4 regions of the Endozoicomonas sp. ALD040 genome follow, and region 3 is predicted to be linked to each of the others. Evidence: predicted binding sites of a transcription regulator. Region 3 holds the regulator's gene; each other region holds the start of a gene.
What was found. The regulator sigma-54, encoded in region 3, starts transcription at its own class of promoters, with help from an activator protein. The targets are predictions, from matches to a motif close to TGGCACNNNNNTTGCTNT.
Positions count from the first base shown of each region.

Region 1: a site for sigma-54 is predicted at 5,217-5,234, ahead of glnK (P-II family nitrogen regulator). Genes of this name have one in related genera too.
Region 2: a site for sigma-54 is predicted at 4,714-4,731, ahead of ACOJUN_RS06805 (sugar phosphorylase). Genes of this name have one in related genera too.
Region 4: a site for sigma-54 is predicted at 1,626-1,643, ahead of nirB (nitrite reductase large subunit NirB). Genes of this name have one in related genera too.

Region 1 is NZ_CP184829.1:3,173,122-3,180,652, reverse strand. Features, by position in the region: gene ACOJUN_RS11495 (TniB family NTP-binding protein) at 1-487, opposite strand, end outside; gene ACOJUN_RS11490 (transposase) at 487-2,493, opposite strand; gene ACOJUN_RS11485 (TnsA endonuclease N-terminal domain-containing protein) at 2,468-3,121, opposite strand; gene ACOJUN_RS11480 (ammonium transporter) at 3,274-4,524, opposite strand; gene glnK (P-II family nitrogen regulator) at 4,757-5,095, opposite strand; gene ACOJUN_RS11470 (hypothetical protein) at 5,570-5,932, opposite strand; gene ACOJUN_RS11465 (hypothetical protein) at 5,958-6,221, opposite strand; gene ACOJUN_RS11460 (serine hydrolase domain-containing protein) at 6,270-7,295, opposite strand; gene ACOJUN_RS11455 (accessory factor UbiK family protein) at 7,434-7,531, shown strand, end outside.
Region 2 is NZ_CP184829.1:2,040,106-2,047,636, reverse strand. Features, by position in the region: gene ACOJUN_RS06825 (ATP-binding protein) at 1-21, shown strand, start outside; gene ACOJUN_RS06820 (FitA-like ribbon-helix-helix domain-containing protein) at 57-377, shown strand; gene ACOJUN_RS06815 (hypothetical protein) at 471-1,601, shown strand; gene ACOJUN_RS06810 (hypothetical protein) at 1,662-2,708, opposite strand; gene ACOJUN_RS06805 (sugar phosphorylase) at 2,951-4,666, opposite strand; gene galU (UTP--glucose-1-phosphate uridylyltransferase GalU) at 4,860-5,690, shown strand; gene ACOJUN_RS06795 (HAD-IIB family hydrolase) at 5,716-6,588, shown strand; gene ACOJUN_RS06790 (glycosyl transferase) at 6,648-7,531, shown strand, end outside.
Region 3 is NZ_CP184829.1:660,124-667,654, forward strand. Features, by position in the region: gene ACOJUN_RS02310 (calcium/sodium antiporter) at 1-654, shown strand, start outside; gene ACOJUN_RS02315 (KpsF/GutQ family sugar-phosphate isomerase) at 900-1,874, shown strand; gene ACOJUN_RS02320 (KdsC family phosphatase) at 1,874-2,407, shown strand; gene lptC (LPS export ABC transporter periplasmic protein LptC) at 2,726-3,298, shown strand; gene lptA (lipopolysaccharide transport periplasmic protein LptA) at 3,282-3,869, shown strand; gene lptB (LPS export ABC transporter ATP-binding protein) at 3,970-4,695, shown strand; gene ACOJUN_RS02340 (RNA polymerase factor sigma-54) at 4,953-6,407, shown strand; gene hpf (ribosome hibernation-promoting factor, HPF/YfiA family) at 6,578-6,889, shown strand; gene ACOJUN_RS02350 (PTS sugar transporter subunit IIA) at 6,904-7,356, shown strand.
Region 4 is NZ_CP184829.1:4,907,802-4,915,332, forward strand. Features, by position in the region: gene ACOJUN_RS17995 (NarK family nitrate/nitrite MFS transporter) at 1-1,349, opposite strand, end outside; gene nirB (nitrite reductase large subunit NirB) at 1,726-4,260, shown strand; gene nirD (nitrite reductase small subunit NirD) at 4,301-4,675, shown strand; gene ACOJUN_RS18010 (NAD(P)/FAD-dependent oxidoreductase) at 4,677-5,942, shown strand; gene ACOJUN_RS18015 (molybdopterin-dependent oxidoreductase) at 5,970-7,531, shown strand, end outside.

The DNA.
Region 1 (7,531 bases), 2.5 Mb from region 3:
GCCTTTTTAAGCACTCTGTAGCGTCATATACCAATTTTCTACTTTCGTGTTCCAGAAACCCCTGGGCTTCATCAATAATGAAAAGCTCAATACCAAGCTGATCCACATATTTAACTATTAATTGCAGCAGATCCTCCTCATCCAGTTCCTTGTAATCTTCAATCTCCTGACCAATGGCTTTTAGAATCTTGATCAACAGGCCTCTCTCTGACAGTTTCGTAGGCAAGACACAATATACGACAGGCATTATTGATCGATCCGCCTTCTCATAGCGCTTATGGTCATTTCTAAATTTTTCGATTTGTGCTGACTTACCTGCTCCAGTGTCTCCGTAACATAACATGCATGGTGGTTCTCCCCCGTACTTTGCCAGCTCCTTACATTCTTCCATGTCACTAAAAACAAGGTTATGAATCTCCATCCAGATTCGCAGGTCTCTGACGTAAGCACTTCTCTTTTTTTGCCAGTCTGACAGTACTAACGCCATTACTCTTCACCTCCAGAAGAACTCCAAGCTGAACGGTCAATAGGAACATACCAATCATCTTTTTGATCTGATGAATCACTGGAATTGGAGCTCACTGCATTATTTCCAGGCTCCTTGGTTACACTTGTCAAAGAGCCTGTTGAGTTGTCTGCGACTTTGGCATACCTAGCAGCTCTGACAGACGTACTATTTTTTCCGGTTCTTCCATGACTTTCCCAACGCTCAATCTCCTTTCGAACCAACTCTTTGATAGCGTCTCTTGCCGCTACAACGTCATCATGCCTGTATTTCGCACAAATATATTTCCGAGCGTACTTTTTATGTACCTTATGCTGCCATTCAGAGAGACCATCAGCATATTCAAAATCGACAGCAGGTACTTTCAAGTAACGCCGCTCCGATTCATTAAACACATGAATATACCCAAGGTCATCAGGGTCAACTTTGTACATGACCGTACCGCTACCGATTCTGCCTCTCAACATAGCCAGTTCATCTGAGTCATATCGAAGATTTGAATACTGAACACCACCACGACGCAACTTGCTGTACTTGGTTCGACCTAAGATAACATCCAGTCTTTTTGGATCTACATGCCGAGGAGGGAAATCAAGGATGGCTTCCTTCCAGGCAAGGTCAGGAATAATGGTTCCTTTCGCTACTGGTTGCTGCTGATAAATATCCACTACCCAGGTATATAGAATTTCTGTGAAGGTAGTAAAAGTTATTACGGCGTTTTTGGCTGGGTCATAGTCACCTCGCTCAAGGATATTGCAGAAGGTTTTACCCGGTAGATCAATCAACAATTGTTTATTGATGGTTCCATATAACCTCTCAACCTTCCCTTTCAGCCACGGCTTTTGCACAGGATTATATTGGGTCTGGATGTTTAACTCTGCCAGAACAACCTCAAGGTCTTTTGACCAAAACTCTTTTCCATTATCAAAAACAAACAGCTCTGGCACACCAGAGCAAATCCATGGATTCTGTATCTCCGGATATTTTTCACTAATATAATTTTTGGGAATAATTATCGACTTGAGCAGCTTTATAAGAGACAAAAAGCTCGGTGGATGAAAGCCTATATAGAAGCCAGTAATAGAGCGAGACAAAGCATCTATGGAAGTAGTCAGCCAGGGACGTCCAAGAGGTAGGAAGTTCTCATCATCAACAACAAAGACATCAAGCTTCGTATGATCGACTTCTACTCGTTGTAAAACCCTTTCTAGGTTCAAGGACTTACCTGTAGAAGAAAACTCAATATCAGCCTTTCTCTTTCCTTCTCTTGCCATCATCAATTCATAGGGCGGCTCAGCTTTTATACGTTTTCGGAATATGTCATAGCAAGGTGTTTTGAGTTTTTCATCTTCAGATCTTTGCTTGTTCGCCTTTGTTATATAACCATCAAGGTTATCCCACGCTTCCTGAATCGATATACGTTCTTTGGTCTTGTATGTTTCTATTGCCTGCTTTATGAAATCCTCAACTTCCTCTGGTAGTCTGCTGGTATGATTTCCCTGCTTAATATAATCCGTAAATAATGCTTTCACTGTTTGACCATTGGAACTGTACGCAGCATTCCAGCGTGCGAGAGTTCTCCAACCAGGAGGTTTTGAGTCATTCAGCTCTCTGGCAATCTCAGGAATTAATGGAGAAAGTGATTTCTCTGTCCAAGAATCAACAGATTTTCGCAATTTACTGACATATTTGAATCTTCGTAGTACTTCTTCTCTTTGCTTTTTGGGTAAGCTGGCTAAATCTTCAGATAAAGAATCCTCTTCCAAGCTTTCTGGACTATTGATCACAAACTCAACTCTTCCAGCAGCCAGACTGGTTTCAATCTCTTCTATGCTTTTTTTGAGAACCTCACCACTTTGCAAAAGATCTCTTAGAGCAAGCTCCTTTTCATTGCGATTCTCCACTCGAAAAAGTTTTTCAACTTGCGTTTCCTCCTCTGGAAAAAACTTAAACACAGTTCCTTCAGTGAAACGCTGGACGATGGTCATGGCATATTCTCACTACAGAGTCTTTGGTCAAGGGAGAAGTATCTAAGTCAGTGGTCAACTCGTTTCTGGCAAGAAGGTCATATGCCAGCGGAAGAAAATAAGGTAGCTCCATATCAGACAGAACAGCATGATCCTGAAGACTTAGTTGCTGTTCTTCGTTTGATCTCACTATTTCAATTATTTTTCTTTGTTCTGATGCTAGAACACCACCAGTCCTATACCTGTGCAGTATTTTCAGATTATTTAGGTAAGGCTGTCTCCGGATATACTCTTCAGTCCACAACAAGAGCTGAGTGCCTGAACGTTCTGCAGCAGCCTTCATGCAATGAAAACGCTCCAGAAAATCTTTCCGCCTGGCAACTCTCTCTGGTTTAACCTCTATATATGGTCTTTCACCTCCTATCATTCGAGACAGAAAATCAGGGGTATATCTGCAAATGCGACCTTCAAAAACATACTCATAACCCTCAGGCTGGGACTCATAGGAGAGTACCTTTGAGCTGTATTCAAGAGGGTAACAACTATCAAATTCGAGCGCTGATTCAGTGAGGATCGTTGAAGGGTTCTTGAGGCTAACGAAACGATGAATATTGTTAACCTTGGATTTTCCGAGTTTTCTACGATACATAAAAAAGACCCCGGTCATACAACACCAGAAGTATTGTTGCCGGGGTCTGTTTTGTCAAAGTCGTCGTTTTATGTCATTCCTAAACGTTTTATGTCACGTTATGGAAGTATCAACACACACGGCGACAGCTTTTTTTAATCACCTGCATCTTATCACTGTTTACCCATAAACTCGGGATAAGCTTCCATACCACATTCGGTCAGGTCAGCACCTTCATACTCTTCTTCTTCAGTAATACGCAGACCAAGTATCTGCTTGATAGCAGCCCAGACGATCAGGGAAGAGAGGAATACCCAGGCGAAGATTGAACCGATACCCAACAGCTGGGCGCCGAAAGTTGCACCGTCGTTGGTCAGCGGTACTGCCAGCAGACCCCAGATACCTACAACACCGTGTACTGAAATGGCACCCACTGGATCGTCGATGCGCAGTTTATCCAGTGCCAGGATGGCCAGAACAACCAGAGAACCACCAACGCCACCGATCAGAGTCGCAGATACTGCGGTTGGTGTCAGCGGCTCAGCGGTAATGGATACCAGACCGGCCAGAGCACCGTTCAGAGCCATAGTCAGATCAGCCTTACCGAACAGGACACGGGCTATGATCAGAGCAGCAATGACACCACCAGCAGCACCAGCGTTAGTGTTGACAAAGATCTGGGCGACAGCGTTCGCACTTTCAACATCAGACAGTTTCAGCTGAGAACCACCATTGAAACCGAACCATCCCAGCCACAGAATAAAGGTACCCAGAGTAGCGAGTGGCAGGTTGGCACCGGGGATCGCATTAACAGCACCGTCTTTACCGTACTTGCCTTTGCGTGCACCCAGAAGCAGCACACCTGCCAGAGCGGCAGCAGCACCAGCCATGTGCACAACACCGGAACCTGCGAAGTCCTGGAAGTTAGCTTCGTTCAGGAATCCACCGCCCCATTTCCAGAAGCCCTGAACGGGATAGATGAAGCCAGTCATGAAGACCGCAAACAGCAGGAAAGACCAGAGTTTCATGCGCTCTGCAACCGCACCGGAAACGATCGACATTGCAGTCGCTACAAAGACCACCTGGAAGAAGAAGTCTGAACGTACAGAGTAGTATGGCGCATCATCACCACCCGCAGTTACCGCTGCAACCGTGTTTTCAGTACCAATCAAAGAGCCAAGGACCGGCAGGATACCGCCTTCATTGGTTCCAGGGTACATAATGGCGTAACCACAGAGCAGGTACATGGTAGAGGCAATCGCAAACAGGGCGATATTCTTTGTTAGAATTTCAACGGTGTTTTTAGAACGGACCAGACCGGCTTCGAGCATGGCAAAACCGGCTGCCATCCACATTACCAGCGCACCGGACATCAGAAAGTAGAAAGTATCGAGTGCGTACGACACTTGAGCCAGATTTTCCACAGGGCTCCTCCCAAAAAAGTTCAGCAGATAAGTAGTCTTTTGCTACGGCATTTGTGCCCTGAAAACAGTCTCCTCAACTCGGAAACTGTTTCCACATTAGCTATTTTTATTCTTGCGAATGTCGTCTGGTGCTTTTAGTGTATCTGCAACAAACGACGAAGTTTTTTTATTGTTGTGCATGCACCCTGAGAACCATCAATTTCCTGACTATGGTCTCTTGCTGCTCTGCACATCAAACAGCGTCTTCGCCAGTTTCGTTAGTTCTGATCCGAATCGCCTGCTCCAGATTAGTAACGAAGATCTTCCCGTCACCAATCTTTCCTGTGTTGGCAGCTGAAGAAATGGCTTCGATCACCTGATCCAGCAAGTCATCTGCAATGCCGACCTCCAGCTTAACCTTGGGCAGAAAATCAACCACATATTCAGCTCCACGATAAAGCTCAGTATGTCCTTTCTGTCGACCGAACCCCTTAACTTCGGTGACAGTGATACCCTGAACACCAATCTCGGACAAAGCCTCTCGCACGTCGTCCAGTTTGAATGGCTTAATGATGGCTGATACCAACTTCATAAAAGCTCTCCTGAGTGAATCCTGTTGGCCAACAGGGAAAATCCGGACATTGTTATTGTGATCCGCGCTCCCAGCCCTGAATATTCAGCTGATCTAGATTCCAACTGAGTTTGGTGGCTTACATGCAGACAATGTGCCAAATTTTGAAAATAACCTGATAAACGGGTCTTTAGAGTAAAAAAGGCCCATTTCCGTTCACTTGTTAAATTTCATGCACCAACAAAGCCCATCTCTAACAATTCTCGCACTTAAATCGCGCACTCTTCTGATGCAATGGATCAGCCTCTGTCTCTCATACAAAGCCTGGCTAGCTACTTGGGGAACATCGCCGTAACCGCAAAGCGGAACCCCCAACCTTCAGCGCCCTGTTCTGGCGCATCAGCCCAGTAACGCACACCAGCTGCAAAGCTCACCGGTAGCTGGCCTATGCGAACTACTTTTGACAGCACAGCATTTACTGGAATATTCCATTGACTATTCTCCCAATCGTAAGTGCTTTCGGATTGTAGCGTATATGTCCAGCCTTTTTGGGTGCAGGAGAGAAGTACCCGATTGCGAACCGCTGTTACCTGCCACATCATTTTGTTCGATCAAAGGTAGAATGGTTCTGGACACGATATTCCAATTATCATTCATCTCGATGGGTATAACAGGCTGTATATTAACAGTTACTCTGTGCCCGTCTTGAGGACCAAAGCCCGTATCATAATTGGCTTGCACGGGCACACTGATCAAATCAGCGACAGGGTTGGTTAATTTTTTTGCCAGCTCATTGTCGTCACAATAACCTGACAGGCAGAGAATCAGGCTTAAACACGATGACAGAAACTTAAACATAACGACAGTAGACTTTTAAATTACTCTAATCCAGGTACAGGCTGACTCTTCGGCTGAAAGCTTCCATCGGAATTTCCGTAAAGTCGGTAGCAAACCAGACTACTACATTATCTCTGGAAGGTGACACATATAAGCCCTGGCCATTCATACCACTCTTATAGAGGTCACTATCAGCGAATACAGCATCCCACTGATAACTATTAAATAGTGGTGCATCTCTGAACTCTTCTGCCAGCCTGGGCCCAAGTGCGCCTTTCAAATAGTTATCGCGTTCTCCTGATGTTTGCATACGTTTCAGCATTTTTTCTGAAACAATGCGTCTATCGCAAAGCTTCTTCTAACTCGGGGTAAACAACATGCCAAAACGTGCCATATCATCTAAACGAGAGCTGACCAGGCCATGAATAATGGCATTACCCTGCGGACTTAAACCAACTGTTGCATCGCCCGCCATGCTCGCTTTGGACCAAATCCGCTCAGCAACAACCTCTGCCAATCTTTTTTGTGTGATTTCCTCAATTACCAAACCCAACATCTGTGTATTAGCGGATGAATACTCAAAAGCCGTGCCCGGCTTTTTCAGATAAGGAATCGCGAATAAGGCATCGTCGTGGGTGTAAACTTTTCCGTCATCAGCGGGCAAACCAACCTCTGCTCTCACAAAGGCGTTGTAAGGGGTATCACCGCTACGTGTTGCGGGACTTTCCTCTAAATTGAGGCCCGACTGCATATTCAACACATCAAATAGTTTCACTTTCCCCCAAGCTGTACTTTTTGCTTTGGGTAGATAGTCTGCCACGGTTTTCTGTAGATCAATACGCCCTTCCTCTTCCAGCAAAGCGATGAGCGTGCCGACGATCAGTTTTAAATTCGACATCCACACATGGCGGTCGTTCTCTCTAATGCCGGGGTATTGCTGGTAGACAATTTCGCCGTTTTTGACAACCAGAACGCCCTGAACCGGTGAATGCTTATCCAGGATCACTTGCTCGAATGTAGTGGATTCGCCGTCTTTTTTGAGTGCGATTTCAGCAATTGATTTCCTGGCATTTTCATTAAGCCTGACCACCCCTCCATCATGGTAAATCATGGCTTGCGGAAGAAACTCACCCAAGTGCAAATAAGAGTAAGCACCCGATTCGGTAATATTTAGAAACTTGCTCAAGCTCCACTCATTATGCAACCGTCGTGCATCGGTCAGGCTATAACCATGTTTGATTGCGTGCACCGAGAAATCTTCGGTTGGCGTGGCGTAGGCGTCGTCTCTGTTACCCGCTGCGCTGACACTGTTTGAGAGGATAAGGCTTACGAACAGAGAGAACCAGCCGAGGGCAGATACAAGTTTGATTTGAGTCTTTGGCATAAGCCAAATCCATGAGTTCACCAAGTCAATGTTCATGAATTAACCAACAATTTAGCACATAAAAGCAGACACGGCGAAATAGCTGCTTGTGGTATCATCACTGCCGGTTTTAAATCACAGCAATTGCAGGAATAATCGATGATCGATAAAGCCTCCCTTATCGGTAGTATTGCCGGCAAAGCAGGACAGGTTCTGGGTGGGCAGAAAAGCCAGACCCGGGAAGATATTGAGCACAA
Region 2 (7,531 bases), 1.4 Mb from region 3:
CTGGGCCTGCCATCCACTTAACCTTGACACAGAGTGTGCTCTGCAGGAGTGAAACTATGGCAATGATGACGCTTGGAAATATCCCGGATGAGCTCTACAGTGCTCTGAAGGCCAGGGCTAAGCAAAATAACCGGAGCCTGGTTGCCGAGGTTCGGAATATTCTCAAAGAGGTTCTTCAACCTGAGGATCGGCTGTTGATGGGTGATGCCCTGGTCAATGCCGGGCGAGACATCGGCCTGACGGACGAGGAAGTTGATGCGCTGGAGTCTGACCGGGATAAGACACCAGCGGAACCGCTGAAGTTACAACTCGTTCCCACGCTGGATAGAGTTTTGCGACACGCTCTCAAAGCACGGGGTTTTAAACTCATTCGATAAAACTACCAATCAAGCTCAGAAAACGCTTATTTTCTTGATCTATCACTTTCTCAATCTACCCTTACTCTCTACAAGTCAGAGCACACGGATAGAATGATGGGCAACTCAATCTTTGCGGCATTGTTTTTACTGTCAGTGCTGTTATCTGTCGTCTATCAGGCTGAGTCGTCGACAAGACATTTTGTTGTCGATTTTCAAAAGGATGATGCAGGTTCTCCGATCCAGAGCTTTTCTATAAAACGTGATTTCAATACTCTGTCGTATACCTCGTCAGACATGGTCGACACAAACGGCTATGCGGGGTTAGGTATTGAGTCCCTTGCATGGCTACCTGCAGGAGCGTTTGTTGCTCTTGGCTGGCTTTTGAAAAACTATTGGAACTCCGATCCATCACTGCTTATCCCAATGGATCAACTGGAAGCCAGTCAGGATGACCGGCCTGCAATCATCACCATGATGCTTCCCGGGAATAGCCAACAAAAAAATGACCAACAAAACCCGCCATCAACATCATCCGGTCAGCAAGCCACAGGTGGGTCAACCAGTGCCCAGATTAAAGGCTATGCCAGCGGCTCCCAGCTTTCTGGCTCTGACGGCGATGACAGAAACCCTGAACCACAACAGCATACCTTCGATTACAATTGTCACTTTGGTTCCTGTCACGGTATTTGTAAACTCCGATCACCAACTGGCATCTTGGCGAGGCCGAGAGCAGCCAGTAAATCTATCAGGAGAGGTCGTGATCCCGCCAGGGGATTTGTCTGTGATGTGCAGATGAAAACGAGCAGTGGTGAGCGGGCGCCCTGCGGGATTCGCTGCAGAGATAGGGAGAGGCTGTCAGAACACAAAATGCGATACCACACTGCGCCACTATTCTGTGATGTGATAGTGGTCGGGGGAGATGGTGAGCAGCGAGTATGCGGAGAAGTTCTTCATGTACTAGAGCAGGAGGATCACAACGACAGTAGATACCATGACGACGAATTGGATATTAGATGGTCGGATCCCAACAGAAGCCATCAGGTTCCCGGGTCAGTATTTTGTGACGTGATCCTATACGTGAATTTTGACGAGGGTCGCGTACATCGGATGACGCAGCAACTATGCGGGAGGATCTTCGAGAGTGAAGAAGGGCTGCTTCGTCACATAAGCAGACGCCACCAGGGATGCCATCACAGATGGAAAGACATAAGACCACCGGCAAACCTCCGGTGGCGTTTTTAACCCCATATCAGCGCCGCACTTTTGCGACAGTCTTAAGAGTGAGGGGCAGTCTATTCCCGATCAGCCTCCATGCTTTATTGTGGCGCCATTATTGTTGTTCGGATTATCGGGCCTGCGTCTTTGATGTATTCTTTTATGCCACATCAGGCCCCGAGCAGTCCTGAAGCCAAGTCCGCATGGCCACCGTCGACCATTGCAAATGGCGACTGTTACGTAACAGGTGTGTTGCCTGTGTTTTCTTCTTTTGTGATCCTTCAGGGCTGTATTACTCTGGCAGATTTGCCCGCATGCTCGCTGCCGACCACCCTCCCCGAACACTGTCACTTTACAGGTGTGTTGTTGCACGAGAGGGCTCTGTCGATCGAAGTCTTCATTGGGCGTTGAGCTTTGTTTCGGTCTTGCACCTGATTGTCGGAATTTACAAACGCCATTACAGTTATCTGCGAAACAATTTAAACCCAAAGTATGTTGGTGTTGTTCAGGGACTTCGTCTCCACCGTCAGAGTCAGAATACTGGCGGCTGGTGATAGTGCCTCTGAACCCTGAGGTTGTTCCTGAGGCTTGCCGGGTCGATGATTCCGATAGTTGGCCTTGTTGTTGGTTATCTCCGGAGCTGAGCGTCATAGTGTTGATCATAAACGGATAATCCTGGCTCGACTCTTGTTGTCCAATCGGGTTGAACATCGGTGAATCGGAGTTCCAATAGTTGCTTAAAAACAAACCGACAGTGATAAACGATTCTAAAGGTAGCCGTGAATAAGTTTTGGAGCTTTGTGTGTCATGGCTGGTCAGGATCAGTTCGTAAGCAACCAGCCACTGGGAGGCGTAAAGCAAATGCCACGAAACCGACTCAATAATGATCGTTATTAGCCCGAAAATACCGGGTCCGAAGGGTGTATCATTTGCCGGGGAATCCTGGTCTGAATGACCGTTGTTGCTGGCAATGATTGAAGGAGTGTTCGTCAAAGTATGCGGGTCATGCTGTTTGATAGAAAAGCTTTTGTCTGGAGAACCTGCATCCTGTTCAAGCTCGACAACAAAGTGTCTTATTGACGCCTGGCAGGCGATAGACAGCAACAGCAGTGCTGCAAAGAGTGGGCGTTTCACTTTATTGTTACATCCTGGTTTACCGTTGAGAGAGTGTAGACCATGGAAATAAGCGTGCTTTCTGGCAAAGAGATTCTGTTAAAAACGCATAGAAGTACTTATCGTTTTTTGTGTCCCAAGAGTGTGATCACGAGCCATTCGAAGGTTAGATAGATGACTTCGGTGATTTATTTAAACGACTATTGTCTTTTGTTAGCCCCGGAGCGCCTGGCAAAAAATATCACCCTCGATTGGGCGAGGGTTTACGGCGTTTTTGCTAACCACAATACCTGATAGGGCTTGAGTTGCAGGTCCTGTATGGTCCCACTGCCCAGTAAATCGGACCAGCCGACATAGTCTGGCTGGTTCAACGTTTGATGGGCCGATGTCAGGTTGTGTATAGCCACCAGTTTCCGGCGGCCACAGGGAGATGTTCGCAAGAATGCAAAAATCCCCGGCGCCATATCCAGAATGGTTTGGGAGGCATTGGGATGAAAGCAGGGCTCCTGTTTGCGAACTTTGATGTGATTCAACAACGAATGGAAAACCAGTGACCGAATCGAAACCGGGTTTTCCAGCTCAGGCAATAATTCTTCCAGTAACCACTTGCGGCGATTGATCGAGCGGGTTCTGCCACTACTCTCGACGCCTGCCAAATCATTGTGTGTGGCAAACAGGCTGTGTATGTAAAAAGCAGGTATTCCGCGCATCCCCAGCATGATGAGCTGGGAGCAGAGAAATCGCTGCACTTGCCATTGGTCCTCACCCCTTCTCGTCCCTTTCATGGCATCAAACAGGGCAATATTGATCTCATAAGGTGATTCAGTGTTGTCCGAAAGGGTGCGCATGCTGACGAACCCCCCAAAACGGTGCATGCTGTCGATCAGCTCTGAAACTTCATTTTCCGGGATCACCCCCGTCAGCGGACGCAGGCCTATGCCATCATGAGAGGCAGTAAAGTTCAGAACGGTACAACTCTCGGGGTAATCGGGCAGGTTACGGGCCCATTGCACAAGGTATTTTTCTGTGCCCCGATTGAGTGCATGCAATATCAGGGGCGGCAGGGCAAATTGATAAACCATGTGTGCCTCATCCTGTTCCCCGAAATAACTGATGTTCTCCTCGTGGGGGACATTGGTTTCGGTCAGCAGCGTACTGCCAGGACAGGCTCTCTCCATAATCAGTCGGAACAGTTTCACGATGGCATGGGTCTCGGGCAGGTTTATGCAGTGAGTGCCCGGTTTCTTCCAGAGAAAAGCAACGGCATCCAACCTGACTACCATGGTGCCGCGGGCCAGATAAAAGAGCAGGACATCTACCATCTGTATCAGCACATCGGGGTTTTTAAAGTTCAGATCCATCTGATCTTCACTGAAGGTGGCCCAGACGTGTTTCAGCCCTCGCCTTGTATGAATAGGCACCAGCAGGGGGGAGTTTCTTGGGCGGGTCACTTCACTGAGATCAGTCTCCGGGTCTTCTTCAATAAAGTAATCCCGGCCGGGCTGATGACCACTGACAAAGTCGGCAAACCAGAGACTTTCCCGGGAGACATGGTTAATCACCAGATCCGACATAAGCTGATAGTCACTGGCGATGGCTTCGATATCCTGCCAGCTTCCCAGCTGCTCATTGACCGACAGGTAATCAATCACAGAAAAGCCATCATCCGAGCTGTAGGGAAGGTAGGGAAGAATGTGAAGGGTATTAATAACCTCGTTCAGATAGCCATCAAGAAATCCCTTCAAGACCTGAAGAGGTGGCTGTTCACTTTTGTCATAGAGGGTGTCGCCATAGGTAATCAGAAAGATATCTTTTTCTGACCAGCCAGTGACTGTTTTGGGAGGGTTTTCATGAAGGTGATACTGAACTCTACGGACAATTCTGGCGGCTATCTCGCCCGCTTCCTGTCCATAAGGGAAGGTCAGAAGCTGAGTCATGGCCTGATGAAACTCATGGAAGGCTTTAGGATAACTTTGCACGATACATCTTCCCCTTTGGCAATGTTTTTTAGTACTTTTTCTTCTTTGCAGCAGGAGTCATGCCACTCCCGTATTTATAAAACCTTCAATCATTGTAAATGATGTTGACCCCGGCGGGTGGTTTTCTGAATTGGCACGACTTCTGCTTATAGCCTGATGAGATGCAAAACTTCTCAATAAGACGAGCAATAATATGATTAAAAAATGTCTGTTTCCTGTTGCGGGGTATGGAACCCGCTTTTTACCCGCCACCAAGTCCATGCCCAAGGAGATGCTGCCTATTGTTGATAAACCCCTGATTCAATATGGCGTAGAAGAAGCCATGCTGGCAGGTCTGACTGACCTGGGGTTTGTCAATGGCAGAAACAAACGGGCGATTCCGGATCATTTTGATATTAACTATGAGCTGGAAGCGGAAATCGCTGGCAGTGGCAAAGAAGAAAAACTGTCGACCATTCGAGAAGTGATGGCGGCCTGTACTTTTTCCTATACTCGACAGAACCAGATGCAGGGGCTGGGGCATGCCATTCTCTGCGGACGAACTCTTATGGGCGATCAGCCTTTTGGTGTGGTGCTGGCCGATGATCTCTGTATTAACGACAGTGGTCCGTTGGTTATGTCGCAGTTGGTCAATCTTTACAAGCAGTTTCGTTGCACCATTCTGGCTGTTCAGGAAGTGCCCGAATCCGAAGTCGATAAATACGGTGTGATTGCCGGTGAAGCCCTGAGCGATAACCTGATCCGTGTGACCGATATGGTGGAAAAACCAGCCCCTTCGCAAGCACCCAGTAATCTGGCAGTGATTGGACGTTATGTCCTGACACCGGATATTTTCGACATTATTGAGAACACTGAACCCGGAATAAACGGAGAAGTGCAGCTGACTGACGCCATTCTGACTCAGGCCAGACAGGGCTGTGTTATTGCCTGCAAGTTTGAAGGTGAGCGCTTTGACTGTGGCAGTGTCAGTGGTTTTGTCGAGGCCACCAATACCATCTACCAAAAACGTCTGGACAGAGTTTGAGTCGATGTTCAACAGCAAAAAGGCGATGACGAAGCTGGTCATATTTTCCGACCTCGATGGTACCTTGCTGGATCATGATAGCTACAGCTGGGCGGGGGCAAAACCCGCTTTGGACCGGTTGAGAGAGCAAAATATTCCGGTTGTTTTCAATACCAGCAAAACCCTCAGTGAGGTACTGCCTCTGCAACTGGAGATGGCTCTGGATCATCCATTTATTACCGAAAACGGAATGATTACCACCATCCCGGCTCACTACTTTCAGTCGTCTGATACTGACAAGAATACCCATTACTTCCATGGTCAACCCTACAAGGCGATACGCAGGGTACTGAAACAGTTTCGCGAGCAGTACGGCTTCCGGTTCAGGGGCTTTGGCGATTGCTCTCATAGTGAAATAGCCGATCTCTCCGGGCTAAGCCTGGAGGAGGCTAAACTGGCAGCAGACCGAAAAGCCAGTGAACCTTTGGTCTGGGAAGACAGTGATAAGGCATTGGAGCAGTTTGAAAGGCAGCTTGCTGAAGAAGGATTACAACTGACCCGGGGTGGGCGTTTCTATCACGTATCCGGCAAGGGGGATAAGGGTTCGGCGGCGAAGAAACTGTTCAAACACTACCTGAAAAACTTTCCGGAGTGGACGTGGATATCCATGGGTCTGGGCGACAGCTTCAACGATCTGCCCATGCTGGAAGTAGTCGATATTCCTGTTCTTGTAAGTTCTGAAAAAAGTAAACAGCCCATTACAGAACATCTGTCTAATATTAAGTACACAAAATCAGTCGGGCCTGAAGGTTGGAATGAAGCGGTATTGGAGGTTCTTGATTCTCTTCAGGAAGGTCATGAGCCAGTCTGTCCTCCAAAAGACGGCTCTATAAAAGACTGCTCTTTACAAGACGGGTGAGCTGGACTGCAGAGTGTGATCAGAGCATAAAGCGCTAACGAAAAGAAGGGAAAGCATTTATGGGCGATTTTTACCAGAATGGCACTATCACCAATTTCCATAATTTGAGAGTACGTTCGGTTGAAGATATGGAGCAGGAGCTGCAGGCCTTTTCCCGCCAGCGCCCTATGTCTCTGGTCTTGCCTTCGCTGTTCTCCGAGCTGCAGGGACCAGCCTTGAATAATATTGTTCAGGAGCTTAGCCAGGTGGGTTATCTTTCCGAGATTGTTATAGGCCTGGATAGAGCCAACGAAAAAGAATTTTCCTATTCAAGAGACTTTTTTGCCCAGCTGAATCAGCATCACCGGATTCTATGGCAGGATGGCCCCGGACTTCGTGAAATTGACCGTCTGCTTGAAAGTAAGGGGTTGGCGCCTAAAGAGGCTGGTAAAGGAAGAAACGTCTGGTACTGCTACGGTTATGTGCTGGCTTCAGCCAAGTCAGAAGCAGTGGCTCTGCACGACTGTGATATCGTGACCTACCAGAGAGATCTGCTGGCCAGGCTACTCTATCCGGTAGCTAATCCTGCGTTTAGCTATGATTTTTGCAAGGGCTATTATGCAAGAGTCGCTGATAACAAACTTAATGGCAGGGTCAGCCGTCTTCTGGTGACGCCTCTGTTGCGAGCCCTGAAAAAAATTCTTGGCCCTATGGACTATCTGGAATACCTCGACAGTTTTCGTTATCCCCTGGCCGGTGAGTTTTCCATGCGAACCAGTGTTTTCAATGACATCCGGATTCCCAGCGACTGGGGTCTGGAAATAGGGGTACTGTCAGAAGTTAAGAGAAACTATTCCAATAAACGGCTGTGTCAGGTTGATATTGCCGATGTTTATGATCACAAACATCAGCCTCTATCGGAAGAAGATCGCAATGCCGGTCTGTCGAAAATGAGCCACGATAT
Region 3 (7,531 bases):
CTGACCAAGAGAGAAATTCCCCTTCTGTTGGTGATAACTATTATTTCCGGTCTCTGCATTGCCAATGGTTATCTGGGTCGAATAGATGGTTTGATTCTGCTGGCAGGCCTCGTCATTACCCTTTACCTGATGATCCACTGGCAGAAACAACACCCGGATGAGGCAGTGGTGGAAGATGAAGACATTCCAGAGCTGTCCTCAGCAAAAGCCTGGTTTATGCTGGGTTCTGGTCTTTTACTGTTGCTGGGCAGCTCACAGCTACTGGTATGGGGGGCCACCGAGATTGCTAAGGCCATGGGCATCAGCGACCTTGTGATCGGGTTGACGATTGTTGCCATTGGCACCAGTCTGCCAGAGCTGGCCGCATCCATCACCAGCGCTCTGAAAGGCCATCATGATATTGCCCTGGGTAATGTGATCGGCTCAAACACGTTTAACCTTCTGGCGGTTCTCTCCATGCCCGGACTCGTAGCTCCCGGAGCACTGGATCAGGCAGTTATCCTGCGGGATTATCCTGTTATGCTGGGCATGACAATATTGTTGACCCTGGTCTGCGTGATTGGCAGGAAACCTCGACATTTGGGCAGAATGACAGGCATTGCGCTGCTCTCAATATACTTTCTCTATGGTGCCTGGTTATTCATTCAGCACTGACTTTTTCAGGCAGGGCTGACCGGTCAGCTCTGCCTCCCGGGCTTCTCCATTTTAGCCCGTGTTAAGACTATCCTGCACGGCAACTGCTCCTGCATCCATGCGGTCGTGCGGTTGCGATAAGGTCTATAGTATCGGAATCAGGAGGAACTGATCATAGTGCACAGGTTTTAATGCAGAAATCCCGAACTGTTACTGTGGCGAAAGGCACTATAGAATAGCCGTGTCACAACTAATCTGTACGTAATATGACTACTGACGAGCCGTTCATCTCAATTGGTCGCCGCACCGTTACCATGGAACTGGAAGCTGTTCAGAGCCTGATAGACAGGATCGACAGCAGTTTTGCCAGTGCCTGCCGTGTTATGCTTGAATGCCGTGGCCGGATTATTGTCGTTGGCATGGGCAAGTCGGGACATATTGCCCGCAAGCTTGCTGCAACCCTCGCCAGCACCGGCACCCCTGCCTACTTTGTACACCCCGGGGAAGCCAGCCATGGTGATATGGGAATGGTCACCCATGAAGACGTGGTTCTGGCTCTTTCCAATTCTGGCGAAACCAGCGAAGTCATTACTCTATTGCCCCTGCTGAAAAGACTGGGCACCCCCCTGATCAGCATGACCGGCAACCCGAATTCAACACTGGCGAAAGATGCTGAAGCCCATCTCAACACCGGGGTGGAAAAAGAAGCATGTCCTCTGGATCTCGCGCCTACCTCGAGCACGACCACAGCCCTGGTAATGGGCGACGCACTGGCCATTGCCCTGCTGGAAGCCCGCGGGTTTACTGCAGAAGACTTTGCTTTCTCTCACCCTGGTGGCTCTTTAGGTAAACGACTGCTTCTGAAAGTAAAAGACATCATGCACATTGGCAGACGGGTACCAGAAGTTCCCCTGGGCACACCAATGAGCGAAGCCCTGCTGGAAGTTACTCGCAAAGGCCTGGGCATGACCGCCATTGTCGATAACAAACGCCATGTCATTGGCATTTTCACCGATGGTGACCTGCGTCGGGCTCTGGACAAGGGCGTCGACCCCAAATCCACACTGATTGATGAAGTGATGACCAGCCACTGCAAAACCATCCACCCCGAGATTCTTGCGGCTGAAGCCCTGAAGATTATGGATGACCGGAAAATCAATGCTCTGATCTGTGTTGATGATGACAATGAACTGATCGGTGCCATTAATATGCACGACCTACTGAAGGCGGGCGTTGTATGATCAGTTCTTCACTACAATCTGCCGCCGCCAGGGTTCGTTTGGCTGTTTTTGATGTCGATGGTGTTCTCACTGACGGCAAACTGTTGTTTGGTGAGCATGGCGAATCAATGAAAATATTCAATACTCTCGACGGTCATGGCCTGAAAATGCTCAAGCAGTCGGGTGTAAAAACGGCCATCATCACCGGCCGTCGATCCGTATTTGTTGAAAAACGAGCCTCCGACCTGGGCGTAGATTTTCTCTATCAGGGCCGCGAAGACAAGTTTGTCGCTCTGAAAGAATTGCTTCAGGAAGAAGGGCAAGGTCTTAGCCTGGATGAAGTGGCCTACATCGGAGACGATCTGCCAGATCTTCCAGCCATTCGACAGGTTGGTTTTGGCTGCAGCGTTCCTAACGGGCACTACTACGTTCGTGAACACTCACCTGCTATCACTACTAATCGTGGCGGCGAAGGTGCAGCCAGAGAATTTTGTGATTTCATTCTTAAAGCCAAAGGCAAGCTGGATGACATGCTGGCCAGTTACCTGAAATAGAGAGTTAAAATACCCAAAATATCGCTGTGATAGTTTTCCACCATTACAGCGATACCTTTCCATTCAAGCGTTTCTTTGACGACAAGAAAGCACTACCGTTCAACTCTTCTTACGTAAGGCCGACAGCGAGTGTCTAGTATTTGAAAACATTCGTCTGCAGCCCCTGATGATCAAATAAAATCATGGTAAACTGAATTCATTTGCTGCGAAAATGCTGCCGACTGCACAAACCGGGCATCATTTTCCTGAATGGCCTTCTTTTGTCGGTATCTGCCTTTGCAGACTCTGACCAGATTGTGACCCGGAGCCAATGATCTGATGCCCAATCGGAACCTGATAATGATTGCTTTTCTGATGCTGATAATGGTCGGCGTTGGCTATTGGGCTTATGACAGCAAACTCCATGTTGGGGTTCAGAAAAAACAGCCTCTGGTTCGTGAGAACGCTGACTACTATTTCATTGACACCAGGGTCACCCAGTACAACAAAGAGGGCGAACTGGATTACATACTGGTCTCAGACAGTATCACCCATTACCCGCACAATGACACAACGTTGCTGCAAACCCCTCATCTGGAGAATTTCAATACCCCCGGAAAACCCATGGTGGCCGACGCCCTCTATGGCAAACTGTTGCCCGGCAGCGAGGATATAGAGCTCTGGGATGATGTGGTGATGACCCAGACGAACCTCGGCAATGGTAGTAAGGTTCGAATAGACACTGATTTCATGACCATATACTCTGAAAAGGATCTGGCAGTCACTGATCGACCGGTACTGATCACCAACGACACTGGACGTACGCGCGCCATTGGTATGGAGGCTTTCTTCAAGGAGAGTCTGGTTAAACTCAAGTCTAGGGTAAGAGGATTTCATGAGCCAAAGCCATGAACAGGCCAAGCGCCTTGATCCAAATGAGCGGCCAGACAGAAAGAGTCGTCGCAGAGGGGTCGAATATTACCTGATGCTGGGGGCCACGGCTCTGCTTCCAGTCATGGCACAAGCATTGCCATCTGACCGGCAGAAGCCTATTGAGATCGAGTCCAACACCGCCGATATCGATAACAAGAAAGGTGTATCCATCTATAAAGGCAATGTTGTGATGATTCAGGGCACCACCCGAATTACCGGAGACAAGGTGACCATCTATTCCGTCCAGCAGGAAGTTAAAAAAATTGTGGCAGAAGGCGACAAGGAAAGAGCTTACTACGAAGAACAGCAACCTGATGATCAGGGCATTCTGAAAGCCTGGGGTCATACTATCGATTATCAGGTGGCTGGCGATAAGATCCAACTGATCAAGCAGGCGCAGTTGACCCAGAAGGGTGATACCTTCACAGGTGAACGCATTGATTATGACCTGACCAAGCAGACCGTGAATGCCAAGGGCAGTGAGAACAAAAGCAACCCGGATGGTCGGGTCAAAATGATTTACCAACCCAAACCTGAGAGCAAGCAGTAATACTCATATCCCATTACACTCACTGCTCAACGACTGAACAGGCTTGAAAGGGCTGCCAGAAAAACGACAGCTAACTTTTAAACAGGAAGACAAACTCCGGATGGCAACGCTTAAGGCAGAACATCTCAGTAAAAGCTACAAAGGCAGACAGGTCGTCAAAGATGTATCTCTGGCTGTCGACAGTGGTCAAATTGTCGGACTTCTTGGCCCCAACGGGGCAGGTAAAACTACCTGCTTCTACATGATTGTAGGTCTCGTAAAAGCAGACGGTGGACAGGTTGACCTTAGTGGCCAGAGTTTAACTCACGAACCTATGCATGGCCGGGCCAGAGCTGGCGTAGGTTATCTGCCACAGGAAGTTTCTATTTTCAGGAAATTGACGGTCACCGATAACCTGCTCTCGATATTGGAAACCCGTTCCGACCTTTCCCGGAAAGATCGCATCGCAAAAATGGAGTCATTGCTGGAAGAGTTTAATATCAATCATATCAGGGACAATCCGGGTATGAGCCTTTCCGGTGGTGAAAAGCGCAGGGTAGAAATTGCCCGAGCTCTTTGCACTGACCCAAAATTTATTCTGCTCGATGAACCCTTTGCCGGTGTTGACCCCATTTCTGTTGGTGACATCAAGGCCATTATCACGCACCTGAAAGCCCGGGACATCGGAGTCCTGATTACCGACCACAATGTCCGGGAGACACTGGATATCTGCGAGAAGGCCTACATTGTCAGCGAAGGCACTATTATTGCCGAGGGTGATAGTCAGACTGTCCTGGCTAATCAAAAGGTTCGTGACGTTTATCTCGGGCATCAGTTCAGTCTCTGATCATCTCTTGACTGGTCTCGCGAAAGAAGCGGGCAAAGATGTTGAGCTGATTTATTTTCATACTCTTGTTCTGAATGTTGCATGGCTGACTTGATGAATCACTTTCCCGAAGCTTCAGATGTGATTATAATCCCAGTGACATGGAGAGTAGCCCAATCAAAATAATGAGCAGACACTGAGATATAACTGTCAGGCGCTGATGGCATCAAATCTGGCACCCTCAGTGCAGACACCGAAGTAAAGGTATACAGTTGCCTATGAAGCCATCCTTACAGCTAAAAATGGGCCAGCAGCTGACCATGACACCTCAGCTGCAGCAGGCCATAAGGCTTCTGCAACTTTCCACTCTGGACCTTCAGCAGGAAATCCAGGAAGTTCTTGAATCCAATCCGATGCTGGAGTCTGAAGAGTCCGTTGAAGAACCACCTGCATCTGGTGATGAAGGGGAACAGCCTGTTGACTTCAATGAAAAAGCAGAACAGCCCCCGGAACCAGAAGAGCCCCAGTGGGCTGACAGCATACCCAATGACCTGCCCGTTGACTCCGGATGGGATGATGTCTATTCCAGCCTGCCCGCTGCAACCGATGAAGAACATGATCCTTTTGCCCGCTCCCGGGCCAATGAGTCCCTCCAGGACTATCTGGAATGGCAGTTAAACCTGACTCCCATGACTGACAGAGACAGGCTGATGGGCCTGGCTGTGATCGAAGCCATCAATAATGACGGGTACCTCACTCACTCCCTGGAAGAAATTTATCTCTCGCTACAGGAACAGGTAGAGGAACTGGCGTTTGAAGAACTTCAGGTCATGCAACGACGGATTCTTCACTTTGATCCGGTGGGTTGTGCCAGCGCCAACCTGAAAGAATGTCTCGAAGTTCAACTCAATCAACTGCCACAAGAAACCCACTTCCTGAAAGAAGCACGTCTGCTGATCCAGAATCATCTACAGGCTCTGGGTAGTCGTGACTATGCCCAAATCATGCGGCGTACCCGTCTCAAAGAACATCAACTGAGGGAAGCCCTTAGCCTTGTTCAAAGCCTCAACCCGAGGCCCGGATCAGAAATCGGCCAGGCGGACACGGAATACGTCACCCCCGATATTTCGGTCACCAAAGTCAGGGACCGCTGGGCGGTTGAACTGAACTCAGAATCCCTGCCCAGACTTCGCATCAACAACAATTACGCCTCAATGGTGCAACGTGCCAACAACAGTCGTGACAATGTCTTTATGAAGAATCAGCTGCAGGAAGCCCGCTGGTTTCTGAAAAACCTGCAAAGTCGTAACGAAACCTTACTGAAAGTAGCGGGCAAGATTGTTGAATTTCAGAAAGATTTTCTGGAGCAGGGTGAGCAGGCCATGAAGCCCCTGGTGTTGGCAGACATTGCTCAGGCAGTGGATATGCACGAGTCCACTATTTCCAGGGTCACTACACAGAAATACATGCACACTCCAAGAGGCGTGTTTGAGCTGAAATACTTTTTCTCCAGCCATGTCAGCACAGCCACTGGTGGAGAGTGCTCATCAACAGCCATCAGAGCCTTGATTAAAAAACTGGTATCCGATGAAAACCCTAAAAAACCACTGAGTGATAACAAAATCGCCGGCTTGCTGGGGGACCAGGGGATCAAAGTGGCCAGGAGAACCATCGCCAAATATCGTGAATCAATGAATATACCGCCATCGAATGAACGCAAGCAGCTTATCTGAGCCTTCAGCGATTGAGGTAACAAGCCCTTATACCACAAATCGCCCCATAGATTTTTTGTCTCAGAACAGCGCTAACTGTCATTGACAGTGATAGACTTTCAATCAGGGTTGCCCGTACAATCCCGGGGGCAGTCCAATGTCGAGAATCGGGATCAGCAGGAGAGCGTTACATGCAAGTCAACATCAGTGGACATCATGTAGAGGTGACTGAGGCTCTGAAAGATTATGTCACCAAGAAACTCGACCGCCTTGCCGCCCACTTTGATCAGATTACAAACGTTCAGGTCACTCTGAGTGTTGAGAAACTGAAGCACAAAGTGGAAGCGACTCTACATGTTCGTAGGGCGGATATTAATGCAACCGCTGAGGCTGAAGATATGTACGCTGCCATTGATGACATGTCGGACAAACTGGATCGACAACTGGTAAAACACAAAGAGAAAACGCTTGACCGGCTACAGGGTGCCAACGGCCGCCTGTAAGCATCGATCGTTGTATGATTATTGAAAACATTCTAACCCCCGGGCGCACCCTCTGCGATGTGCAGGGGGCCAGCAAAAAGAAAATCCTGGAAATTGTTGCGGAAATCATCAATGAGCATGTTCCCGCTATCAAAACCAAGGATCTGTTTAACAAGCTGATTAACAGAGAGCGACTCGGTACCACCGGTTTGGGCAAAGGCATAGCCCTGCCTCACTGTCGCTCCAGTGCTTGTCAGCATCCTACCGGACTTCTGATCAAACTGTCTGAACCCATAGATTTTGACTCTGTGGACAAGCAGCCGGTCGATCTGGTGTTCGCACTTATTGTTCCGGAAGAAAATACTCAGGAACATCTCAATATATTGCAGGCTGTCGCTGAGCGCTTTCAATCAGAAGTATTGTTAAGTCAGATGCGAGCGGCAGAAAATTCCGAGGCACTTTACAGCATCATCTGTTCCCCCATTTAACGACTGTAGATAAAAAATATTTTGCTTGCTGATCTGATAACAGAAGCAGGCAAAATGTTTCTTGCTCAGAAATCCTTTCTTCTTCACTTTTGTCACTACAAAGCCTATTTATCCTTCAAAACTGCATGGAATAGAAATATCCGGACTATGCTAGAAATAAAAGAAAGCGACTGGT
Region 4 (7,531 bases), 2.8 Mb from region 3:
AAGAAGGTGGAGTAGTCCACCAGAGACAATACTGTCAGGTAGAAGACAGCGCCCACGTTACCATAGGCTCCTGTCATACCGGCAATTTGACCTGTGAGTCGACGCTTGATCAGGGGTACAGCCGCAAATACCGCACCTTCACCGGCCTGCACAAAGAAGGAGCAGGCCATGGCAGCAACAACAGCAAGAACCAGTGGCCAGCTGGAATCAATGATACTCATCATGTAGTAACCACCGGCCAGGCCTGCAGTGAGAACCAGCAGAGTGATCTTGCGGCCAAACTTGTCACTGAGTAATCCTCCGCCCGGACGGGACATCAGGTTCATGAAGGCATAAGCGGAAGCGACCAGACCCGCCATGACCGGATCCAGTTCAAAGGTATCTGCAAAAAACAGAGGTAGCATGGACACCACGGCCAGTTCAGAACCGAAGGTAGCGAAGTAAAGAACGTTCAGAACGGCCACCTGCTTGAACTGATACTGGTGAATAGCTGGCACAGGCTCGGAGAAAATGTGCTTGTTGACCTGCCAGACTTTCCAGACATCAAACAGGTAGATAGCAGTCAGACCGACATAAATAGCCGTTGAAATCCCGGCACTCAGCATGGCAACACCCTTAGGTGAAAGCTTCCAGGTCAGCAGAGCCAATGCCGCATACATGGGAATCTTCATGATCAGCAGCAAGGCAAAGTCGCCTTTGCTGGTGACTTCCATGGCGCCAATGTTCTTGGGGCGGAAGTAGGTAGCACCTTTAGGGGTATCTGTGACGTTTATGTAGAAGACGACACTGAACAGCAAGGAGATTAATCCGGTCAGGCCAATGGCGTAACGCCAGCCATCTTCTCCACCAAAGAGCAGTGCAATGGTGGGCAGAGACATGGCAGCAGCAGCAGAGCCAAAGTTGCCCCAGCCACCGTAAATACCTTCTGCGGTACCCAATTGGCGAGCGGGGAACCACTCAGATACCAGACGAATGCCGACCACAAAGCCTGCACCAATAGTACCCAGCATAAAGCGGGCTATGGCGGCCTGGGTAAAGTCATCTGCCATGGCATACATAAAACAAGGAATACTGCAGATGGCCAGGAGTCCGGAATAGACTTTTCTGGGACCGTAAACATCAGTGAGCATACCGATGATGACTCGAGCCGGAATAGTGAGGGCTACGTTCAGAATCAGCAGGGTTTTCAGTTCTTCACGAGTCAGGCCCAGAGACTCGGAAATAGCCAGGGCCAGAGGCGCATGGTTAAACCAGACCACAAAGCTAATAAAGAAGGCAATCCAGCTAAGGTGCAGAATCTTGGTCTTCCCGCTAAAAGAAAACAGGTTAAATGAATCGGGGTTGCTCATACATCCTCCTTGTTTAAGAAATTCCCCAAGCAAAAGCAAACATCAGGCCAATATGATAAATGCACCGATTTGACTTGCATTTTTATGCGTATTTAATGAATTTTCTCTTCTATGCAAGAAAGTTCTTTATTTGAGTGCGGGAAGTTTCTGAGTATTTTTATTCTGCTCACCAAAATGGTGCTCTTTAGCTGTTTGATTATTTCTGCGTGCATTATTTTTGTGCGAGTAGCTAAAGTCTCAGGAAAGAATTTCCTGTTTTTATCGTGTTTTGAAAGTGGGCACGGCAGTTGCATAGGCACAAGAATTAGAAAAGAGGCTGGCTCTAAAGGATGCAGTTGTTCCGGCCCAATGCTAGATACTAAAGAGGATGTCTGGGATGATCGGAAAAGAAACCCTGGTGGTTGTCGGTAACGGCATGGTAGGTCACCGCTTTCTGGAGAAACTGGTAGATGCTGGCGGCCTGAAACGCTTCGATGTGGTGGTATTTGGAGAAGAGATCCGTCCTGCCTATGACCGGGTTCATCTCAGTGAATTTTTCACAGGTCGCTCAGCGGATGACCTGTCTATGGTTTCTGAAGGCTTTTATGAGCAGGAAGGCATTAATCTTGTTCTTAATGAAGCCATTACATCAATAAATCGTGAGTCCTGTGAAGTAGTGACAGCCAGTGGCATGACTCAAAAGTACGATCAGCTGGTACTGGCTACAGGCTCCTATCCATTTGTTCCTCCCGTACCCGGGCATGACCGTGAAAACTGTTTTGTCTATCGTACCATCGAAGATCTGGAAGCGATTAAAGAAGCTGCCCGTAACAGTAAGATCGGTGCCGTTGTGGGTGGCGGTCTGTTGGGGCTTGAAGCAGCAAAAGCTCTGAAAGATCTTGGGCTGGAAACCCACGTGGTCGAATTTGCTCCCCGTCTGATGGCTGTTCAGGTGGATGATAGCGGTGGTGCCATGCTCAGACGCAAGATCGAGGGTCTGGGGGTCACGATTCATACCTCCAAAAATACCCGACAGATTGTTGATGGTGAAGGCGCTGTTCACCAGATGCAGTTCGCTGACGGCGAACAACTGAATACCGATATCGTACTGTTTTCAGCCGGTATTCGCCCAAGAGATGAGCTGGCGAAAGCTTCCGGACTGGAGTTGGGTGAGCGAGGCGGTATCGTTATAGATAACGACTGCCGTACATCTGATGAACGTATATTTGCCATTGGTGAGTGTGCACTCTGGAGTGGCCGTATCTTTGGTCTGGTGGCACCGGGCTACCAGATGGGGCAGGTGGTTGTAGATCAGTTGACGGGTAAGAACGGTAATCAGTTTACTGGTGCCGATATGAGCACCAAGCTGAAACTGATGGGTGTTGATGTTGCCAGTATTGGTGATGCCCATGGCAATACCGAAGGTTCCCTGAGCTACCAGCTGATTGATGAAGAGAAAGAAGTTTATAAAAAACTGGTGGTTTCCAGAAATAAGAAAAAGGTTCTGGGAGCTGTATTGATAGGCGATGCTGAAGAGTACGGCAGCCTGTTGCAGATGATGCTGAATGACATGCGTCCCCCGGAAAATCCTGCTGAACTCATTCTGCCTCAGACCGATGGTTCTGCAGCGACAGGTTTGGGCGTGGCTGCTCTGCCAGAAACGGCTCAAATCTGTTCCTGCTATGACGTCAGTAAAGGTGATCTGGTCAACGCGGTAGCCGGTGGCTGCATGGATATGGGGTCACTGAAAGCCGAAACCAGTGCCGGAACCGGCTGTGGTGGCTGTACGGCTCTGGTCAAACAGGTTCTGGATCATGAGCTGACGGAGTTGGGTGTTGAGGTCAAAAAAGATATCTGTGAGCACTTTCCACACTCCAGGCAGGAACTCTATCACCTGGTTCGTGTCGGTGAATTAAAGTCTTTCGACGAAGTTCTGGCAAAGCATGGCAAGGGGCGTGGCTGCGATATCTGTAAGCCTACCATTGGCTCTGTTCTGGCTTCCTGCTGGAACGAATATGTGTTGAAAGATCAGCATGCTCAGCTGCAGGATACCAACGATTATTTTCTTGGAAACATGCAGAAAGACGGCACTTATTCCATTGTGCCAAGGGTTCCGGGCGGTGAAATTACGCCCGATAAACTGATCACCATTGGTGAAGTAGGACGGGACTTTAACCTCTACACAAAAATCACCGGTGGCCAGCGTATCGATCTTTTTGGTGCCCGTGTGGAACAGTTGCCAGAGATCTGGAAACGTCTTGTCGATGCCGGTTTTGAAACCGGTCATGCCTACGGTAAATCACTGCGCACCGTGAAATCCTGCGTCGGCAGTACCTGGTGTCGTTATGGGGTGCTGGACAGTGTCAGTATGGCGATTGCAGTTGAAAATCGTTACAGGGGCGTACGTTCTCCTCACAAAATCAAAATGGCTGTGTCCGGATGTACCCGTGAATGTGCTGAAGCCCAGAGTAAAGATGTGGGTGTTATTGCCACGGAAAAAGGCTGGAACCTTTACCTCTGCGGTAATGGTGGCATGAAGCCTCGTCATGCCGACCTGTTTGCCACCGAGCTGGATGATGAAACGCTGGTCAAATACATCGATCGTTTCCTGATGTTCTACATTCGCACTGCAGATCGTCTGCAGCGTACTTCTGTCTGGATGGAAAATCTGGAGGGTGGTCTCGATTACCTGCGTGAAGTGATTATTGAGGACAGCCTGGGTATCTGTCAGGAGCTTGAAGATGAGATGACCTACCTGGTGGGTACCTATCAATGTGAATGGAAAACCACCCTCTCAGATCCTGAGAAACTCAAACGTTTCAATCACTTTATTAACAGTGATGAAAGCGACACTAATGTGGTGTTTGTGAACGAGCGAGATCAGATTCGTCCGGCTACCCGTGACGAAAAAATTGCCCTTAAACAGCTGTAAACGAAGTGCCTATAGCGCTGAAAAACAGGAGACTTTAATCATGACTCAAGTGCTCACAGCCAGTACAGCCAATAAAGGTTGGACAACCGTTTGCAGTGAAAGTGATCTTATTCCTAACCTGGGTGTTTGTGCTCTGGTGGATGGTGTGCAGGTTGCGTTGTTTAAAGTAGACGACCAAGTATATGCATTGGATAATTATGATCCATTCAGTCAGGCCAATGTTATCTCTCGTGGTCTGGTAGGTGATCTGGAAGGGCGTCTGGTAGTGGCATCGCCCATTTACAAGCAGCACTTTGATTTGACTACGGGTCAGTGTCTGGAAGATGAGAGCGTGGCGCTGAATGCTTATCCCGTAGAAGTGGTGGACCAGAGGGTTCAGGTCTCACTGGTATCGGTTTCCATTGAGGCAGCCTGATATGACAGCGGTATTCAAGGCGGCTGACGTTAGTCGTCAACCGCCATTGCAGCGGAAGCTGCTGGTGGTGGGAAATGGCATGGGCTCAGTCCGTTTTCTGGAAAAGCTGGTTGAGCAGAGCGGTCATCAATATCAGGTCACCGTCCTATCTGAAGAACCCTGCCCGGGCTATAACCGAATCCAGTTATCCAAACTGTTGGCAGGCAGCGTCGATCTCCAGGGGATTCAGCTGCAGCCTGAGTCCTGGTATCAGGATCAGGATATCAATCTGTTATCGGGCTGTGACTATCGGGTTAGTGATCTCAATCTTGAGTTGAAGCGAGTCGAGACAGAGGGTGGTCAATGTTTTGATTACGATCATCTGGTCCTGGCGACGGGATCTCTACCCAATCGTATTCCCGTACCTGGGGCCGACCTGGAAGGCGTTATGGCTTTCAGGAATCTCGATGATGTTGAGCAGATGCTGACCGCTTCATCCGGTCCTGAGGCAAAGGCTGTGGTGATTGGTGGCGGACTTCTGGGGCTTGAATGTGCCAGTGGTCTTGCCAGACGGGGCATGAAAGTCACCGTGGTGGATACCATGTCCATTCCCATGGCCCGACAACTGGATGAAAAGGCCGGTAAGCTTTTGCAAGGAGCACTGGAAGAAAAGGGCATTGAGTTTCGTTGCAGTGCCATGCTCGATTCCTACACGGGCAAAAATGGTAAAGTGACTGGCGTGCAGCTGAAAGATGGCGAGTGGTTGCAGGCTTCGCTGGTGGTCGTCACTGCAGGGGTTCGGCCCAATATAGAACTGATCAGGGAAACCGGGCTGGAGTGTGACAGAGGTATTCTGGTGAATGACAGAATGCAAACTTCTGACCCTTCAGTAACGGCAATTGGTGAGTGTGTTCAGTTGAATAGTGACCTGTTTGGGCTTGTGGCGCCGGTTTATGGGCACGCTCAAGTGGCTGTGCATCGCCTGTTGGGTACCTCGGGAGAGCGGTTTGAGCCGGTTCCGATTCCTACCAGTCTGAAAGTTGACGGTATTGATCTGTTTTCCAGTGGACAGTTTGTTGCGCAAGAGAGTGATGAAGAGATCATCATTGATGCTGCAGGGGTTGGCATCTACCGAAAACTGGTGATCCGTGATAATAAGTTGATGGGGGCTTTGCTCTTTGGAGATGCTTCCGATGGTCTCTGGTATCAGGAATTGATGGAAACAGGACGGGATATTTCAGATATTCGCGACCGACTTGTTTTCGGCAAACGTTATCTGAATTCCTAGGAAACTACTAATAAAGGAAGTATGTCTATGTCTGGCAGCATCGATATCTGCAATAACCAGCAACAAGTCATCCATACGACGTGTGCCTATTGCGGTGTTGGCTGTGGTATCAAGGCGACGGTCACCAATAAAGATTTGCATCTTGTAGATATAGAAGGCCGCAAAGATCACCCCGCTAATTTCGGGCGCCTTTGTTCAAAAGGCAGCGCTCTTGGGGAAACGGTTTCTCTGGAAAATAGACTGCTAACGCCTTTTATAGGTGAACAGAGAGTCAGCTGGGATTTTGCTCTGGATGAAGTCGCTGAGCGACTGAAAGCCACAATAGAAGAGTACGGCCCTGAAGCGGTGGCTTTATACGGCTCTGGTCAATTACTGACAGAAGATTACTATGTGGCCAACAAACTAATGAAGGGTTTTATTGGTTCCAGCAATATGGACACCAACTCACGCCTCTGCATGGCTTCTACGGTAGCAGGTCAGAAGAGATCACTGGGTTCCGATACGGTTCCCGGCAGCTACGAAGATCTTGAATTGGCCGATATGATTGTTCTGGTCGGAGCCAATACGGCCTGGTGTCACCCGGTATTATTCCAGAGAATAAGAGCTGCAAAAGAGCAGCGTCCGGACATGAAGGTGGTTGTTATTGACCCCCGTGCCACTGACACCTGTGATATTGCAGACCTGCATCTTCCGCTGAAATCAGGCACGGACACCGCTCTCTTTAATAAGTTATTCAGTTATCTCGATAAGCACGATAAGCTGGATCAGTCGTACATTGATCAGCACACCCAAGGTTTTAATGAGGCTCTGAAAGCCGCCAGAAAAATAGGAAGCTTTTCAGAGGTCGCTGAACTTTGCGGGATTGAAAAACCTGCACTCAAGCAATTTTGTGAGTGGTTTGCCGGGACCGATAAAGTTGTCACGGCCTGGTCTCAGGGTGTGAACCAGTCGGTTGCTGGCACCGATAAAGTCAATGCCATTATCAACTGTCACCTGATTACGGGTCGTATTGGTAAGCCGGGATCTGGACCCTTGTCGCTTACAGGTCAGCCTAACGCAATGGGAGGGCGAGAGGTTGGAGGTCTGGCCAATCAGCTGGCTGCCCACATGGATTTTTCAAACACAGACGATGTAGATCGGGTCAGACGGTTTTGGAAGGCGCCGAATATTGCCACTGTGCCGGGTAAAACAGCTGTCGATTTGTTTAATGCCATGGATAAGGGCGACATTAAGTTTGTCTGGATTATGGGCACCAATCCTGTAGTCAGTATGCCTGATGCCAATAAGGTTATCAGTGCGCTGAAAAAGTGTCCGACGGTTGTCGTGTCTGATTGTATTGGGAAAACAGACACCTCTGAGTTTGCCCATATTCGTCTGCCAGCGGCCGGCTGGAGTGAAAAGGATGGTACGGTCACAAACTCGGAGCGAAGAATTTCCAGACAAAGGGCCCTTTTTGATCTTTCCGGAGACTCTAAACCTGACTGGTGGATTATTTCAAAAGTGGCAGAGAAAATGGGTTTTGGTGACGCCTTTGATTATCAGAGGGCTGCTGATATTTTCCGCGAGCATGCGGCTCTTTCAGCTTTTGA